DNA from 4 places in the Anaeromassilibacillus sp. D41t1_190614_C2 genome. Region 3 is predicted to be linked to each of the others. Evidence: predicted binding sites of a transcription regulator. Region 3 holds the regulator's gene; each other region holds the start of a gene.
The links. The regulator Rex, encoded in region 3, represses fermentation and respiration genes when NADH is low (regulators of the CRP and FNR family bind a similar motif). The targets are predictions, from matches to a motif close to ATTGTTAANNNNTTAACAAT.
Positions count from the first base shown of each region.

Region 1: the regulator Rex is predicted to act here: its motif matches at 2,251-2,270, upstream of gap (type I glyceraldehyde-3-phosphate dehydrogenase).
Region 2: the regulator Rex is predicted to act here: its motif matches at 1,466-1,485, upstream of I2G69_RS00120 ((2Fe-2S) ferredoxin domain-containing protein).
Region 4: the regulator Rex is predicted to act here: its motif matches at 2,282-2,301, upstream of I2G69_RS04690 (acetyl-CoA C-acetyltransferase).

Region 1 covers NZ_JADMOD010000001.1:108,003-112,214, forward strand. Annotated here, with positions in the region: gene I2G69_RS00475 (citrate/2-methylcitrate synthase) at 1-1,190, shown strand, start outside; gene I2G69_RS00480 (hypothetical protein) at 1,351-2,220, shown strand; gene gap (type I glyceraldehyde-3-phosphate dehydrogenase) at 2,347-3,366, shown strand; gene I2G69_RS00490 (discoidin domain-containing protein) at 3,823-4,212, shown strand, end outside.
Region 2 covers NZ_JADMOD010000001.1:24,298-28,509, forward strand. Annotated here, with positions in the region: gene I2G69_RS00110 (CPBP family intramembrane glutamic endopeptidase) at 28-783, shown strand; gene I2G69_RS00115 (hypothetical protein) at 850-1,350, shown strand; gene I2G69_RS00120 ((2Fe-2S) ferredoxin domain-containing protein) at 1,571-1,819, shown strand; gene I2G69_RS00125 ([Fe-Fe] hydrogenase large subunit C-terminal domain-containing protein) at 1,877-3,583, shown strand; gene I2G69_RS00130 (SpoIIE family protein phosphatase) at 3,625-4,212, shown strand, end outside.
Region 3 covers NZ_JADMOD010000022.1:20,741-24,952, reverse strand. Annotated here, with positions in the region: gene I2G69_RS13400 (aconitate hydratase) at 1-157, shown strand, start outside; gene I2G69_RS13395 (NADP-dependent isocitrate dehydrogenase) at 192-1,406, shown strand; gene I2G69_RS13390 (redox-sensing transcriptional repressor Rex) at 1,474-2,124, shown strand; gene adhE (bifunctional acetaldehyde-CoA/alcohol dehydrogenase) at 2,384-4,212, shown strand, end outside.
Region 4 covers NZ_JADMOD010000003.1:96,658-100,869, reverse strand. Annotated here, with positions in the region: gene I2G69_RS04700 (3-hydroxyacyl-CoA dehydrogenase family protein) at 1-126, opposite strand, end outside; gene I2G69_RS04695 (enoyl-CoA hydratase-related protein) at 218-994, opposite strand; gene I2G69_RS04690 (acetyl-CoA C-acetyltransferase) at 1,015-2,202, opposite strand; gene I2G69_RS04685 (hypothetical protein) at 2,528-2,710, shown strand; gene asnA (aspartate--ammonia ligase) at 2,826-3,839, shown strand; gene glgB (1,4-alpha-glucan branching protein GlgB) at 3,900-4,212, opposite strand, start outside.

The DNA.
Region 1 (4,212 bases), on a different contig from region 3:
GCTATTTGATCGACGACGCGGAACGCATCCCGGATAAGGGTATCCTGACGTACCGCGGCATCAACGTGGAGGACATTGTGGAGGGCTGCCGCCGGGAAAACCGCTTTGGCTTTGAAGAGGTCGCCTGGCTGTTGCTGTTTGGCAAGCAGCCGACCCGCTCGCAGTTGGAAGGCTTCTGTAAACTGCTCAACAGCTATAGGGAGTTGCCCGATTATTTTGCCGAAGATATGATTATAAAGGCGCCGTCCCGCAACATCATGAACAAACTGGGCCGTTCGGTATTGGCACTGTATTCCTATGACGACAACCCGGATGATCCTTCCTTGGAAAACAACATGCGCCAGGCTATCCAGCTGATCGCGCGTTTGCCCACCATTATGACGTATGCCTACCAGGTGAAACGCCGCCATTTTGACCGGCAAAGCATGTTTTTCCACCCGCTGGACCCGAACCATTCCACGGCGGAGGCCATCCTCAATGCCATCCGCCCGGACCGCGTCTTTACCGATGAAGAGGCCAAGCTGCTGGATCTGTGCATGATTCTGCATGCGGAGCACGGCGGCGGCAACAACTCCACCTTTACCACGCGCGTGCTTTCCTCCACGGGGACGGATATTTATTCCGCGATTTCCGCCGCCATCGGTTCCTTGAAGGGGCCGCGGCACGGTGGGGCGAACCACCGCGTCATGATGATGATGGACGACTTGATGGGGCATGTGAAAAACTGGGAGAGCGACGACGAAGTGGGAAGCTACTTGGAAAAGATTGTCCGCAAGGAGGCCGGCGACCGCTCCGGGCTGATCTATGGCATGGGCCATGCGGTCTATACGCTGTCCGACCCGCGCGCCGTGATTTTAAAAGAAAATGCGCGTAAAATGGCGGAGGAGCACGGCATGCTGCGGAAATTTGAGCTGTTTGAGCGCGTGGAAAAGCTCTCGCCGGATGTATTCGCAAAGGTGAAGAACGACCGGAAGGTCATCTCTGCAAATGTGGACTTTTACTCCGGCCTGGTGTATGAGATGCTGGGGATTCCGAGCGACCTGTACACGCCGATGTTCGCCGTATCCCGCATTGCGGGCTGGTGCGCACACCGCATCGAGGAAATGGAAACCTGCGGCCGCATTATGCGCCCCGCATACCGCTCCTTGACGCATGAAAAGCAGTACATACCCATTGACGAACGGGAATAAGAGGCTTCGTACCGCCAGGCAGTGTTTCAGCGCTGCCTGGCGGTTTTTGATCCGCGGCAACATTTTGCTATTATGAGAAATAAGAAAATTAAGATTGCTGCAATTGTGTAGAATAGAATACAATGTCGCTTGATACTATTGTAAAAAGGGGAAATATCCGATGTCTATGAAACATGCCTGGTTGGTTTTTCTGGTTGCGCTGGTTGTGGTGCTTCCCGTTCGCCTGTATCAGCTTTTTGCCCTGATGGAAGAGGATACTGGATTTTTAAACGGCGGTACGGCGACTACGGCGGTGCTGGTGGTTGTCCTGCTGCTTGCATTTGCTGCGATCGTGGTCATTTCGAAGGGAAGCAAGCGGATGCCGGCGAGATATACGCCTTTGCGGAGCATCCCCACGGCTGTCCTGTCCGGGCTGACCGGCGCGTTGCTTCTGGTCAACTCTGTCAGCAATATTTTTATCTATAGTGTGCAGATCAATGGGACGGCTCCCAGTGGGGAGAGCACAACCCCTGCCGGTGTGATCGGCCTGGCAATGGCGATTGTCGGGATCCTGGCGGCGTTCGCCATTTTTCTGGCGGCCTATGGCTTTGCCACGGGGACGAACCCAGTGGGCGAGCATCCGCTCGTCGCGCTTTTGCCAGCGGTTTGGGGATGCATTTGCCTGGTTCTGCTGTTTATCTCCTATACAGCAGTGGTCAATGTGTCGGAAAATGTGTACGACATGTTTGCGGTGGTATTGCTCCTTTTGTTCCTGTTTGCACAGGCGAAATTTTTCGCCGGCGTGGAGGGCGAAAAGAGCGGGCGCATGTTGGCTGCGACCGGACTTCCGGCAGCACTGCTGGCGCTTTTGACCTCCGTGCCGACCCTGCTGATGGCGGTTCTGGGAAGGACCGTCCCGGGGCTGTTCCCTGCAGGGCTTCATCTGGTCAATTTGTGCATGGCTTGCTACATTTTGTCCTTTTTGTCCGCCGCGCGCAAGCTGCCTGTGGACGTGAGCGCAGCCATCCGGACAGGGGAAGAAGAAAATTGAAGAGTTTTCCAGAAAAATATTTAAAAAATGTAAGTTAAATTTATATCAAACTCTTGTATTATCGCTGCGAATGCTATAAAATAATAGCAGGATAGACCACTATAAAATTCAGGAGGTACAAGTTCTATGTCTATTAAAGTTGGCATTAATGGCTTTGGCCGCATTGGCCGCCTGGTATTCCGTGCCGCTGTTGCGCAGCCGGAGACCTTTGAGATCGTTGGCATCAACGATCCGTTCATCGACCTCGACTATATGGTTTACATGGTGAAATACGACACCATGCATGGTCATTTCGATGGCACCGTAAAGGCTGAGAACGGCAAGCTCGTTGTCAATGGCAAGGAGATCAGCGTTTTTGCTGAGAAGGAGCCGTCCCAGATTCCGTGGGGCGCTGTTGAAGCGGAGTACGTTGTGGAGTCCACGGGCGTGTTCTGCACCACCGAGAAGGCTTCCGCTCATATTCAGGCTGGCGCTAAGAAGGTTGTTATCTCCGCTCCTGCAAAGGATAAGGAAACCCCCACGTTTGTCTGCGGTGTTAACCTCGACACCTACACCAAGGACATGAAGGTTGTTTCCAATGCTTCCTGCACAACGAACTGCTTGGCTCCTCTGACCAAGGTTATCAACGACAAGTTCGGCATCGTGGAAGGCCTCATGACGACGGTTCACTCCACCACTGCAACCCAGAAGACCGTTGACGGCCCGTCCAAGAAGGATTGGCGCGGCGGTCGTGCAGCTGCTGGCAACATCATCCCGTCCTCCACGGGCGCTGCTAAGGCTTGCGCACTGGTTATCCCGTCCGTTAAGGGCAAGCTGACCGGTATGTCCATGCGTGTTCCGACCCTGGACGTCTCCGTTGTTGACCTCACCGTAAGCCTGGCGACCAAGACCACTTACGAAGAGATCTGCAAGGCGATCAAAGAAGCTTCCGAAGGCGAGCTGAAGGGCATCCTCGGCTACACCGACGAAGCGGTTGTTTCTTCCGACTTCCTGGGCGATCCGCACACCTCCATCTTCGACGAGAAGGCTGGCATCATGCTGAACGACCATTTCGTCAAGCTGGTATCCTGGTACGACAACGAATGGGGTTACAGCAACAAGGTGCTCGACCTCATCAAGCATATGTACAAGGTTGACCACGAATAATTTGGCCGGCGGTTAAAACCGAAACGTAAAGGCTGTGAGCCCCTGCTCTTTGCATTGCAAAGGGCAGGGGCTCTTTTTGTTTACCTAGCGGTTGTATCGCACAAAAGATCAAAAGGTTGCCTAGTTTAAAGGGCGTCTGCCCTCCATTGAGATTATGTTAAGCTTTTCATTTTATTTGGAACCGCGCTCGAGTGTTTTGCTGGATTTCCTAAAAAATATAGAAAAATATTCCAAAAATTCGCCATAATATCTTATTCCTTGATAAATGTATGTATAATTAATAAATAAAACAGTCGGGCTCTAGTCGTTAAAAATATGTAATATATATAAAATTGTAAAGAGGATATATGATAAAAGGAATAGAAGGGAGGAGCGGAATTTTAAGGGCTTTTGCGGCCCTTCTCATGTGTCTTCTTGCAAATGGAATAAAAAGCTATTTTGGAAAGGAGATTTTGCATGATACAAAAAAAAGTCCGTAATCTACTGAGCGTAGTTTTAGCGCTGTTGCTCTGTTTGGGAAGCCTGACCCCCGCGTTTGCAGCCAAAAATAATGTACAGGCCGATCCGGATGCGGAGCTGTCCGTATTGGACATGGCCAACGTGGATATGCTTTCCGGGTACCTATATGAGCGTTCCCAAAAGAATTATGACCGGTTGGAGAGCGACCCCTATCTGTTGCCTTCTGTTCTGGAAGGCGACCCCAATTGGCCGGGGGATTATCAAGGCCGGGCATTGCTGGGAATCATCAGCGAGGCAAAGGCAAACCAAGACCGCGCCCCGCAGAACCTGGAAGCCATGATGCAGGCTTTGCCGGACAAGCTGCTCGACGGCTGTTTCTTTAATGAA
Region 2 (4,212 bases), on a different contig from region 3:
TGCCCGCAAAACGATAGGAGGAACGACATGTACGGCCCCATATATGTCCGGCGCTATTTGCTGAATCTGGCGCGGCTGGCGGTCATGATCGGCCTGGCCGTCGGGCTGTTTGGGACGGCAGCCCTCCTCCTGGCGGGCAGGTTTTTGGCTGCCTATGGCGATCTGTTGTTTTTGGCGGCCGTGCTGCTGCCGGTTTTGGTCTGTCTGCTGGGCTTTGAAAAGAAGCCTCTCCGGGCGGTGGGGCTCACCGCGCGGCGCTGCGATCCCGGCGATTTCTTCTTCGGGATGCTCTGGGCGGCGATTGGGTTTCTTGGAATTCTGTGGGTTGCATTCCTTCTGACGGAGCGAAATGACGTTTGGATCGGCCTATTCCAGAGTGCCAGCGTCCCCCGCCTGGCCCACTATCTCATCGTTGGCTTTTGTGAGGAGCTGCTCTTCCGCGGATACCTGTTTCAGAACTTGTTCTGCGAGTGGCCCTTTTGGAGGAGGAGCCTGCTCTCCGCGGCGGTCTATCTGTTGCCTCACAGCTTGTGTGCAGGCGGGAACGATTTCCCGGCGCTCCTGTTTGTGTGTTTGTTTGGGCTCCTGGCGAATTATCTGACATATTGCACGGGAAGCATTTGGATGGGTGTCGGGTTTCACGGGATGTGGAACCTGTTGGCTGCAACCTGTTTTTGTTGCCCAGAGACCCAAGAAATTGCCGCGCCGCTGTTTCTCCTGTTGTCCTTTCCGCTGTTCCGCGGCCTGTTTCACCGGCGGAGGCGGCGCGCCCAAGCCAGCTGATCCAGCCCCTTGTATTTTTCCACAGAAAGGGATATACTGGAAGCGGTACATGGGGGACGGCACCCATTGCAAAAAACAGGGCATGTACATTTCCCACACGGAGAGGGGACGATACCCATCGAACGGACCATTGTTGTGGAGGACGGATGGGGGAATCGCTGTGAATCCACCTATCCGCGCCGGGCGAAACAATTGGTAAAAAAGGGTAGGGCACGCTTTGTCGGCCCGGACCGGATCCGCCTTGCGTGTCCGCCAGTCGAAACATTGGAGGATATAGCGATGAGCGATATGCAGATTACCGCACAGGATATTTTGGCACGGATCGACCGCATCTTAGACGATACGGCGTATTTGAAGGACGCCTTTACCACGATTGAAAAGATCCCGCAGGGGGACGATGCCACGGAGACCGCCCGGCTGAAGGCCGAAGCGGTGGAGCGCATGGTCCAATCCCGGGAGAAGACCCATCGCCAGGCGCTTCGCCTGTTGGAATCCCTCGCCTGGGAGTCCGATGAGGAAGCCGGGGAGGACGAAGAAAGCAGCGGCGAGGACGAGACAGAAGAATAAAATCCCAGAGGGCGCGCCCGCGAAAAGCGGGCGCGCCTTTTCCATGCATTTCCTTTGCAGATTCCAGGGGAAATGATGAAATTTCGCATAAATTCTCTTGTCAGAAAACCACCCAAATGTTATAATATAGACAAAATTACGCGGCGGAACTTTTTTGCCTTTTTGAAAGATTGCCGCGTGAAACAAGCAGCAGGGGAGCACCCCAGGAGGAAATGAGAGTATGGAAATAACAGTTTGTATCGGCAGTTCCTGCCACCTGAAAGGATCCCGCGATGTCATCAGCATCTTTCAACGCCTGGTTTCGATGAACCATCTGGAAGATAAGATCGACCTGAAGGGCTCCTTCTGTATGGGGGAGTGCACCAACAACGGCGTCTGCGTCTGTTTGGACGGGGAACGCTTTAAGGTCACCCCGCTGGAAACAGAGGCCTTTTTTAACCGCGAAGTCATGAAACGGCTGGAGAAGTAACGCTCCAAGGAGTATCAACGGGGAGTCCCCCTAAGTATGTAGGATAGGTGATGACAAATGAGTATTATTGGCTTGCAGAAAGCAAATTGCAAAAACTGCTATAAATGTGTGAAGGTTTGCCCGGTAAAATCCATCAAGGTAGAAAATGAACAAGCGAAAATCATCGACCGCGACTGCATCCTCTGCGGCACCTGCCTGGAGCAGTGCCCGCAGAACGCTAAGACGGTGGCGAGCGATGTCGCCCTGGTTAAGCAGATGATGAAGAGCGGCGAGCGGGTCATCCTTTCGATTGCCCCGTCGTACTATGGATGCTTTGATTTCGAAGACGTCCATCAGTTTGCGGGCGCGATGAAGGCGCTCGGCTTCTATGGCGTTTCGGAGACCGCGGAGGGCGCGGCGTATGTGACGGCGGAGTACCACCGCATCATGCAGGAGAACAGCATGAAGAACATCATTTCGACCTGCTGCCCGTCCGTCAACCGTTTGATTGAATTGTACTATCCGTCCCTGGTGGACCAGATGGCGCCGGTCGTTTCCCCGATGATCGCGCACGGCCGCCTGCTCAAGCAGAGCTACGGCCCCGGGACGCGCGTCGTATTTGCAGGCCCCTGCATTGCGAAGAAGGACGAGGCCGCCGACATCCGCCACAACAACGAGATCGACGCGGTGCTGACCTTTGAGGAGCTCGGCGCCTGGCTGAAGGAGGAGCACATTTCCTTTGCCAACGCCGAATCTGCGACGTTCCTCAACCCGAGCTCGAAGATCCTGCGCATGTACCCGATCGAGGAGGGTATCCTCGCATCCTTGCGCTCCAGGGGCGACATCGGCGATTGGAAGCTCCTGTCCGTTTCCGGCTCCGGCGCCTGCATCGACCTGTGCCGCGCCATGGAACGCGGCGAGCTCGACCACTGCTTCATTGAAATCAACATGTGCCGCGACGGCTGCGTCAACGGCCCCGGTTCCGGCACGGATACCGTTTCCCGCTTTGCCTCCCGCGTCCGGATCCGCGATTATGCATATGAGGATGCGGAGTCCTATCCGAACCTGCCGGAGACCATCCCGATGCAGATGCAGTTCGTGGACCGCTCCAGCAAAGAGGACATCCCGGACGAGGAGACGATCCGCGCGATCCTGGCAAAGATCGGCAAGAACGGCCCGGAGGACGAACTCAACTGCGGCTCCTGCGGCTACCCGACCTGCCGCGCAAAGGCCATCGCCGTTTACCAGGGCAAGGCCGAGCTACATATGTGCATGCCATACATGAAGGAGCGTGCGGAGTCCCTGAGCAACTGCGTGCTTTCGGAGACGCCGAACGTCACCATCATTGTGGACAGCGATTTGAATATCATCGAATTTAACGCCGCGGCGGAGCGCACGTTCCGCATCAGCCGCCATGAGGCGCTGCAAAAGTGCATCTACGAGCTGATCGACAGCTCGGACTTCCAGTTCGTGTTCGACAGCAAGCAGTCGATCACCGACAAGAAGGTGCACTATAAGGAATACGGTGTTACGATGGAACAGACCATCGTATACATTGCGAAGGAAAACATCGCAATGGGCATCTTTAAGGACATCACCAAGGAAGAAGCCAACATAGAGAACCAGTATAAACTGCGTGCGGAGACAATGGAGATGGCGCAGAAGGTCATCGACAAGCAGATGGTTGCAGCGCAGCAGATCGCAAGCCTGTTGGGTGAAACCACGGCGGAGACCAAAGCGACGCTGACCAAGCTGAAAAATATGATCGTGTTCGACGAGGACTGAGCGCCTCCGATGCGGAATTTATGCTGTAAAGGAATGATTGGATGAAAATGCATGTGGATGCCGCATATCGGAGCCTCAACAAATATGGGGAAGAACTTTGCGGCGATAAAGTGAAAATCATACGCGCCCCCGATTCCACCATCGCGGTGCTGGCGGACGGCCTCGGCAGCGGCGTCAAGGCCAATATTCTTTCCACGCTCACCAGCACCATTGTATCGACGATGCTGAACGAAGGGGCCAGCATTGCCGAGGTGGTGGAGACCATCGCAAAGACGCTGCCGGTGTGCAGCGTCCGGAAGCTGGCGTATTCCACCTTTAGCGTGCTGCAAATTTTTGACGACGGCACGGCCCATCTGGTGGAGTTTGACAACCCGCCCTGCATCTTTGTGCGGAACGGCAAAGTGGTCGATCTGGAGTCGCGCAGCGAACTGAAGGAGTACGGCGGCAAGCAGATCTCCGAGTGTACGTTTTCGGTGCGGCCGGGCGACGTGCTTGCGCTCGTCAGCGACGGCGTCATCTATGCCGGCGTGGGCCAGGCGCTGAACTTCGGCTGGAACTGGGATAACGTATCGTCCTGGCTGGCAAAAACGTCCACCAAGGAAAACTCCGCGCCGCGCCTGGCGGTTTCC
Region 3 (4,212 bases):
GGACATCCGTTCCGCCATCGCCGACAATTCGAAGATCATCGTCAAAGATTTGACCAAAGGCATTGAATTTGAGGCGGAAGCGGTTCTCTCCGCACGCCAGCGCGAAATGGTCCTTGCCGGCGGCCTGCTGAACTATACAAGAGAGCAATCCAAATAATTTAAACTATATAAAATAAATGGAGGGATTCCCCATGGCCAATAAAATTCCTATGACCACCCCGCTGGTGGAGATGGACGGCGACGAGATGACCCGCATCATCTGGAAGATGATTAAGGATATCCTGCTCACGCCCTATATCGACCTGAAAACCGAGTATTACGACCTCGGTCTGAAGCACCGCGACGAGACCAACGACCAGGTGACCGTGGACAGCGCCAACGCTACCAAGAAATATGGTGTGGCCGTCAAGTGCGCCACCATCACGCCGAATGCTGCCCGTGTGGAGGAGTATAACCTCAAAGAGATGTGGAAGTCTCCGAACGGCACCATCCGCGCCATGCTGGACGGCACGGTTTTCCGCACCCCGATCCTGGTAAAAGGCATCACCCCGTTCATCCCCACCTGGACAAAGCCGATCACCATTGCGCGTCATGCTTACGGCGACGTATACCGCAATGTGGAGATGCAGGTGCCCGCAGGCTCCAAGGCAGAGCTGGTCGTCACGGATGCGGACGGCAAGGAGACCCGCGCAACCATCCACGATTTCCAGACATCCAGCGGCATCATCCAGGGCGTCCATAACTTGGACAAGAGCATCGGCAGCTTTGCGCGCTCCTGCTTTAACTACGCTTTGGACGAGAAAAAGGACCTCTGGTTTGCGACCAAGGATACCATTTCCAAGCAGTACGACCACCGCTTCAAGGACATCTTCCAGGAGATCTTCGACGCGGAGTACAAAGAGAAATTTGATGCGGCGGGCATCGAATATTTCTACACCCTGATCGACGACGCAGTGGCCCGTGTCATCCGCTCCGAGGGCGGCTATATCTGGGCATGCAAAAACTACGACGGCGACGTGATGAGCGACATGGTCGCCACGGCATACGGCAGCCTGGCTATGATGACCAGTGTCCTGGTTTCCCCGGATGGCGTATATGAATATGAGGCAGCGCACGGCACCGTGCAGCGCCATTACTATAAACATCTGAAGGGCGAAAAGACCTCCACGAACTCCATGGCAACCCTGTTCGCCTGGACGGGCGCCCTGCGCAAGCGCGGCGAGCTGGACGGCAACTCCGCCCTGATGGACTTCGCGGATAAATTGGAGCGCGCCTCCATCCAGACCATTGAAGAAGGCGTGATGACCGGCGACCTGGCCAGCCTCTCCAAGCTGCCGAACAAGACCACTGTGGACACGGAGACCTTCCTGAAGGAGATTGATAAGCGCCTCGCAGCGATGCTCTGATCTCCTTCGTATAAGGCGCAACCTTTACCGGCTTTCTTTTTCTCAAATAGAAAGGACCTTACGAATTATGCCAAAACGGGAAAACATCTCCATGTCCGTTATCCGGCGGCTTCCCCGCTACTATCGGTTTCTCAAGCTTTTGCGGGAAAAGGGCGTCACGCGCATTTCCTCCACCGAGCTTTCGGCAAAGCTGGGGCTCACCGCCTCCCAGATTCGTCAGGATCTCAACTGCTTCGGCGGGTTCGGGCAGCAGGGATACGGCTACATGGTGGATCAGCTTTGTACAGAGATCGGAAACATCCTCGGGCTCTCCCACGCATACAAAGCGGTTTTGATCGGCGCGGGCAACCTGGGCCAAGCGATCGCCTCCCATCTCTCCTTTGAGACAGAGGGCTTCACACTGGCGGGAATCTTTGACAATGCCGACGCCAAAATCGGCCGGACCATCAATGGTCTCACTGTGCGCAACATTGACACCCTGGAGCGGTTCTGCAACCTTGAAAAGCCGACTATGGCCGTTCTCTGTGTTCCGCGCAGCGCGGTGGAATCCTTGAGCGACCGCTTGTATGCGCTGGGAATCCGCTGTTTCTGGAATTTCAGCCACTATGACATCAACATGAAATATGGGGATGCCATTGTGGAGAATGTCCATCTGAACGACAGCCTGATGACGCTCTGTTACCGCATCACAAATGATCCCATGCGCACCACAAAATAATCATAAAAATTATATCCAATAGAGGGTAGGTTCCTGCCAAGGAACTTACCCTCTTTTTTATCATTCCTGCATAATTATAGGCTTGTATTCCCGTTTCCGGGCTTCTCGCGTGCCATTTCTTCGGGAAATCGTCCATGTACCGCACCAAAATCTATTTTCGCCGCATAAAGCCGCTAGACGCAAGCGCCATATTCTATCCGGCATATTTTTCCCCCGTCCGGAGATACTACCAGCAAATACAAAGTGGGAGGAAAATAGGATGCCTGACGAGAAAGCAAAGAAGGTTCCCGTGGTAAAAAGGGCGGGAATCCCGGAATCGGAGACCGATGTTGCCGTAGAAGCGCATGCACGCGAAGCCGCGGCAGATGCCGCAATGGACGCCCAAGGGATGATCGATGAGCTGGTGCAGCGGGCCCAAAAAGCCTTGCTCGCCTTTATGGACATGGATCAGGAGCAGGTGGACAACATTGTCCACGCCATGGCGCTGGCGGGTCTGGATCAACACGTGCGCCTGGCAAAGCTCGCCTATGAGGAGACCGGGCGCGGCGTTGTGGAAGACAAAATCATCAAAAATATTTTTGCCACCGAATACATCTGGCACTCCATCAAAGGCCAGAAGACGGTCGGCATCATAGAAGAAAACGAGCTGGAGGACTATGTGGAGGTGGCCGAACCGGTGGGGGTCGTCGCCGGCGTCACCCCGGTGACCAATCCCACCTCCACCACCCTGTTCAAATCGCTGATCTGTATGAAGACGCGCAATCCCATCATCTTTGGGTTCCATCCCAGCGCGCAGAAGTCCTCCGTCGAGGCGGCCCGGGTGATGCGCGACGCGGCGGTCAAGGCCGGGGCCCCGGCGGACTGCATCCAGTGGATCACTGCGCCGTCGATCGCGGCCACCAATGCGCTGATGAACCATCCGGGCGTATCCCTAGTTTTGGCGACCGGCGGCAGCGGCATGGTCCGTGCGGCCTACAGCACGGGAAAGCCAGCGCTGGGCGTTGGACCCGGAAACGTCCCCTGCTATATCGAAAAGACCGCCCGGTTGGAGCGCGCTTGCACGGACTTGATGCTCTCCAAGACCTTTGACAACGGCATGATCTGCGCCTCCGAGCAGGCCGTCATTGTGGACGAAGAGATTGCGGGCGAATTCGAACGCATTATGAAAGCAAACAACTGCTATTTCCTGCAAGGGGAGGAAATCGAAAAGGTCTCCCATTTTGTCATCAACCCACAGACGCAGGCGGTCAATCCGGACGTTGTCGGCAAGCCCGCCTGCTGGATTGCGGAGCAGAGCGGAATTCAAGTCCCGGATAAGACCAAGATCCTGATTGCCCCTCTGGAAGACGTAGGGCCCCAATATCCGCTTTCGCGTGAAAAGCTCTCGCCTGTACTGGCTTACTTTACCGTCAAAGGCCACGGCGAAGGCTTTGCAATGGCCAAGAAGATGCTGGAACTCGGCGGCTTGGGGCATTCGGCGGTCATCCACTCCACCAATCCGGATCTCATCAAAGCCTATGGAAAAGAGATGAAGGTCGGGCGCGTCATCTCCAATTCGCCGTCCTCCCAGGGGGCAATCGGCGACATCTACAACACAAACACCCCCTCCCTGACGCTTGGTTGCGGCTCCTATGGGCACAATTCCACCACATCCAATGTGTCGTCCGTCAACCTCATCAACCGCAAGCGCATCGCACAGAGGAGGGTCAACATGCAGTGGTTTAAAATACCGCCGCAGATTTACTTTGAAGAGGATTCGATCCAATATCTGGAGAAAATGCCGGATATCGAGCGCGCCTTCATTGTGACTGACGCCACAATGGTAAAGCTGGGCTACGTGGATCGCATCCTGTACTTCCTGCGCAAGCGGCCGGTCTATTGCCATTCTGAGATTTATTCCGATGTCGAACCCGATCCCGATGTATCCACCATCCGCAGGGGTGTGGAGGCCATGCGCGCCTTCCAACCCGATGTTATCATCGCGCTCGGAGGCGGTTCCGCCATCGATGCGGCAAAGGGCATGTGGCTGTTTTACGAGCATCCGGAGGCTTCCTTTGACGGCCTGCGGCTGAAATTCCTGGACATTCG
Region 4 (4,212 bases), on a different contig from region 3:
TGCCTTACCGTTTTCTGCCCACTCTGCCTTCACGTCGCAGAGCTTTACTTCATAACCTTCTGTCTGAGCAAATGCCTGTGCGATGCCGGAGCCCATGGTTCCTGCGCCGATAACACCAATTTTCATAATAAGAAACCTCCTATAGTAATCTTTATGTTGGCCCGCACCGGTATCGCCCTCTTTCGAACGCAATACCGGTGCGGATGATAAATAAAACTTATTTATTGACAAAGGGTTCGGGCTTCCGCTTCTCAACAAAAGCCGTCATGCCGTTCTTCTGGTCTTCCGTCTCGAAGCAGCTGCCGAAGAGCTTCTCCTCGATGACGATCGCCTCGTCCATGTTGACCTGCAGGCCGTCGTTGATCGCCTTCTTGCAAGCGCGGACCGCGATCGGTGCATTGGCGGAAATCCGCTCTGCCAGCTTCATCGCAGCGGGCATGAGCTCCTCTGCCGGATACACGGCAGAAACCAGGCCCAGGCTGAGCGCCTCCGGCGCCTTGACCTTCGTGCCGGCATAGATCATTTCCTTTGCCTTGCCCACATTGATTGTACGGGCAAGACGCTGCGTGCCACCGAAGCCGGGGGTAATACCCAAGCCGGTCTCCGGCTGGCCGAATACGGCGTTCTCCGCGGCAAGACGGATGTCGCAGCTCAAAGAGAGCTCGCAGCCGCCGCCGAGGGCGAATCCATTGACCGCTGCGATCACCGGGATCGGCAGCGTCTCAATCTTGCGGAATACATCGTTGCCCTTCTTGCCGAAGGCCTCGCCTTCCGCCTTTGTCAGCGTGCTCATCTCGCCGATGTCCGCGCCGGCAACGAAGGACTTCTGGCCTGCGCCTGTGATGATCAGGCAACGGGTGGAATCCAGATCAATTGCATCCAATGCTGCGTCGAGATCCGCCAAAACCTCGGAATTCAACGCGTTCAAAGCTTTTTCACGGTCGATCGTCAGCACGCCGACGAAGCCGTTCTGCTCATATTTAATATAGCTCATCGTTTAAACGCTCCCTGCTCTTATTTGTAGTTCTTTACGATGGAGGCAACGCCCATGCCGCCGCCGACGCACAGCGTCGCGAGGCCGTAGTTGGAACCTCTCTTCTTCATCTCATGCAGCAGGGTAACCAGGATACGGCAGCCGGAAGCGCCGACCGGATGGCCCAGAGCAATTGCACCGCCGTTGACGTTGACCTTGGACATATCAAAGTTGAGGTCCTTCGCAACCGCCAGGGACTGCGCCGCAAACGCCTCGTTTGCCTCGATCAGGTCCATATCCTCGACCGTGAGGTTCGCTCTAGCCATTGCCTTCTTGGTAGCAGCAACCGGGCCAATGCCCATGATGGACGGCTCAACGCCTGCGGAAGCGCCCGTGACCCACTCAGCCATCGGGGTAACGCCCAGCTCTTTGGCCTTCTCTTCGCTCATAACAACGATTGCAGCTGCGCCGTCGTTGATACCGGAAGCATTTGCAGCGGTGACCGTGCCGCCATCGGGCTTGAATGCCGGACGGAGCTTTGCGATGCTCTCAGCGGTAACACCGGCACGCGGGCCCTCGTCCTTTGCGAACATAACAGTCTCCTTCTTCATCTTTACCGGAACGGGAACAATCTCATCATCAAAGCGGCCTTCTGCCTGTGCCTTTTCGCACTTCTGCTGGCTGCAAGCAGCGAACTCGTCCTGCATCTCACGGGTCAGGCCATACTTCTCAGCAACATTCTCAGCGGTGATGCCCATGTGGTAGCCGTTGAATGCATCCCAAAGTGCATCGTTGACCATAGTATCGATCATGGTAGCATTGTTCATGCGATAGCCAAAGCGAGCTTTGGTCAGCGCATACGGAGCGGAGGACATGTTCTCCATACCACCAGCGACCACGATATCCGCTTCGCCAGCCTCGATCATCGCAGCAGCCATGTTCACGCATTTCAGACCGGAACCGCAGACGTTGTTCAGCGTCAAAGCCGGAACTTCGATCGGGATACCTGCATTAACAGCAGCCTGGCGCGCAACGTTCTGGCCCTGGGCAGCCTGCAGAACGCAACCCATCAGAACTTCATCCACCTGGTCAGGCGCAACATTTGCTCTCTTGAGAGCTTCTTTGATCACGATGGAGCCAAGCGTGGCAGCCGGAACGTTTGCCAAAGCGCCGCCCATCTTGCCGATTGCAGTACGTACAGCACCTGCTAACACGATTTTCTTAGACATGATTTTGTTCCTCCATTTCATAATTCACTAACCCGCTCCAACCAAATGTTTCACGGGTCAATCTTCTAATGAATCATTGCATGTTAAATATATCACAATCAATCCGAATATGCAAGGGATTCTATTGCGATTTCGAAGAAAAAAATCATTCTTGTTACAAATTCGCCACTTTCTGTATTTCTTCCGCCCAGCTTCGTTCAAATTGCCGAAACTACCGCTACAAACCGCATTGTGAAGCATTTTCTGCATGTGTATAACGATTTTGTAAAAGATAAAAGACGCCCATGCTTTGCCCTGAATCCCTTTCAGAAAGGAGGCTTTACTTTTGGAAGACGCCTTGTATGATTTTTTGAAGGAAAACCGAGAAGTACAACGCTTTTTCATGTCCCTCCCCGAACCGCTACAAAACGCCATGTCCGGCAGTATTCCGGCCACACCGTATACAAAGCCCTATGTGTCCTATATAAACTTATTATTAGAACCTGAAAATGAAACTTCTTCCCTTTAGGATTGCAAAAAATCCCATTTTGGTTTATAATAAGGCGTAAATTTTGCACGTTCAGCCGCGGTATCTCTCTTTATTCCAACTTCCGCGCTGTCATTTGAGAAAGGATGAACCAAGCATGGCTTTGAGCAACCTGATTTTACCGAAAGATTACACATCGAAGCTCGATATTATAGAGACCGAAATCGCAATCAAGCTCGCGAAGGATACCTTCGAGCGCGAGCTAGCCTCCGCCCTCTCCCTCACACGTGTATCCGCCCCCTTGTTCGTACAGCCGGAGACCGGCCTCAACGACGACCTCAACGGAGTGGAGCGGCCAGTGCAATTCGATGTGGCAGACATCCATGCCGACGTTCAAATTGTCCATTCCCTTGCCAAATGGAAGCGCATGGCGCTCGCCCGCTACGGGTTCCGCGCCGATACCGGCCTCTATACGGATATGAATGCCATCCGCCGGGATGAAGAGCTCGACAATCTCCACTCCGTCTATGTGGACCAATGGGACTGGGAGCGCGTCATCACTGCGGAAGAGCGCACCATGGAGACGCTTCAAAGCGCTGTCCATGCCATTATGGGGGTTCTGCATAAAACTCAAGCGGTCCTGACGGAGCGGTTCCCGGTTCTCGATTCCTATATTCCCGAGGAAATCACCTTTGTCTCCAGCCAGGAACTGGAAGACCGTTACCCGGATCTGACGCCGAAGCAGCGGGAGGACGCCGCCGCCAAGGAATACGGCGCGGTCTTTATCTCCCAGATCGGCGGCGCATTGAAATCCGGAAAGCCGCACGACGGCCGCGCTCCGGACTACGACGATTGGTCCCTGAACGGGGACATCATCATCTGGTATCCCATCCTGAACCGTGCGCTGGAACTCTCCTCCATGGGAATCCGCGTCGATGCGGAGGCGCTGCGCAAACAGCTTGCTGCGGCAGGCTGCGAAGAACGCGCACAGCTGCCGTTCCACAGCATGCTGTTGGAGGGCCGCTTGCCGCTCACCATGGGCGGCGGTATTGGGCAATCCCGCATTTGCATGGCGTTGCTGGAGAAGGCACACATCGGCGAGGTCCAGGCTTCTGTCTGGCCGGACAGCATGCGCAATGCCTGTGAAGGTTATGGAATCCATCTTCTTTAAAAGCCAATCAAAAAAGAACCTTATAAAAAAGGAGCGGCTGTACCGCTCCTTTTTTGCGTTCTATTCCGTTTTCTCCAATTCCTCTGGAGGACTTTTCTTGGGGACTTTCTTGGCGGGCCGCTCACCTGGCCTCGCTGCACGGGTCGGCGGCACGGTGGTTGCAATCCGTTTGAAGATGCAGGAAGCAAACGGTGCCAACGTGATGTCCAAGCAGTATTTGCCGCCCCGCATCTGGGCACGAAGCTCGCCTTCATTCGTCTTGCCCTTCCCGCCAAACGGCATTGCATCGGTATTCAGCATCTCCGCATAGACGCCATAATGATCGACCATCAGCGGGTAATGCATGTGCATGCGGTTCGAAAAATTGATGGCA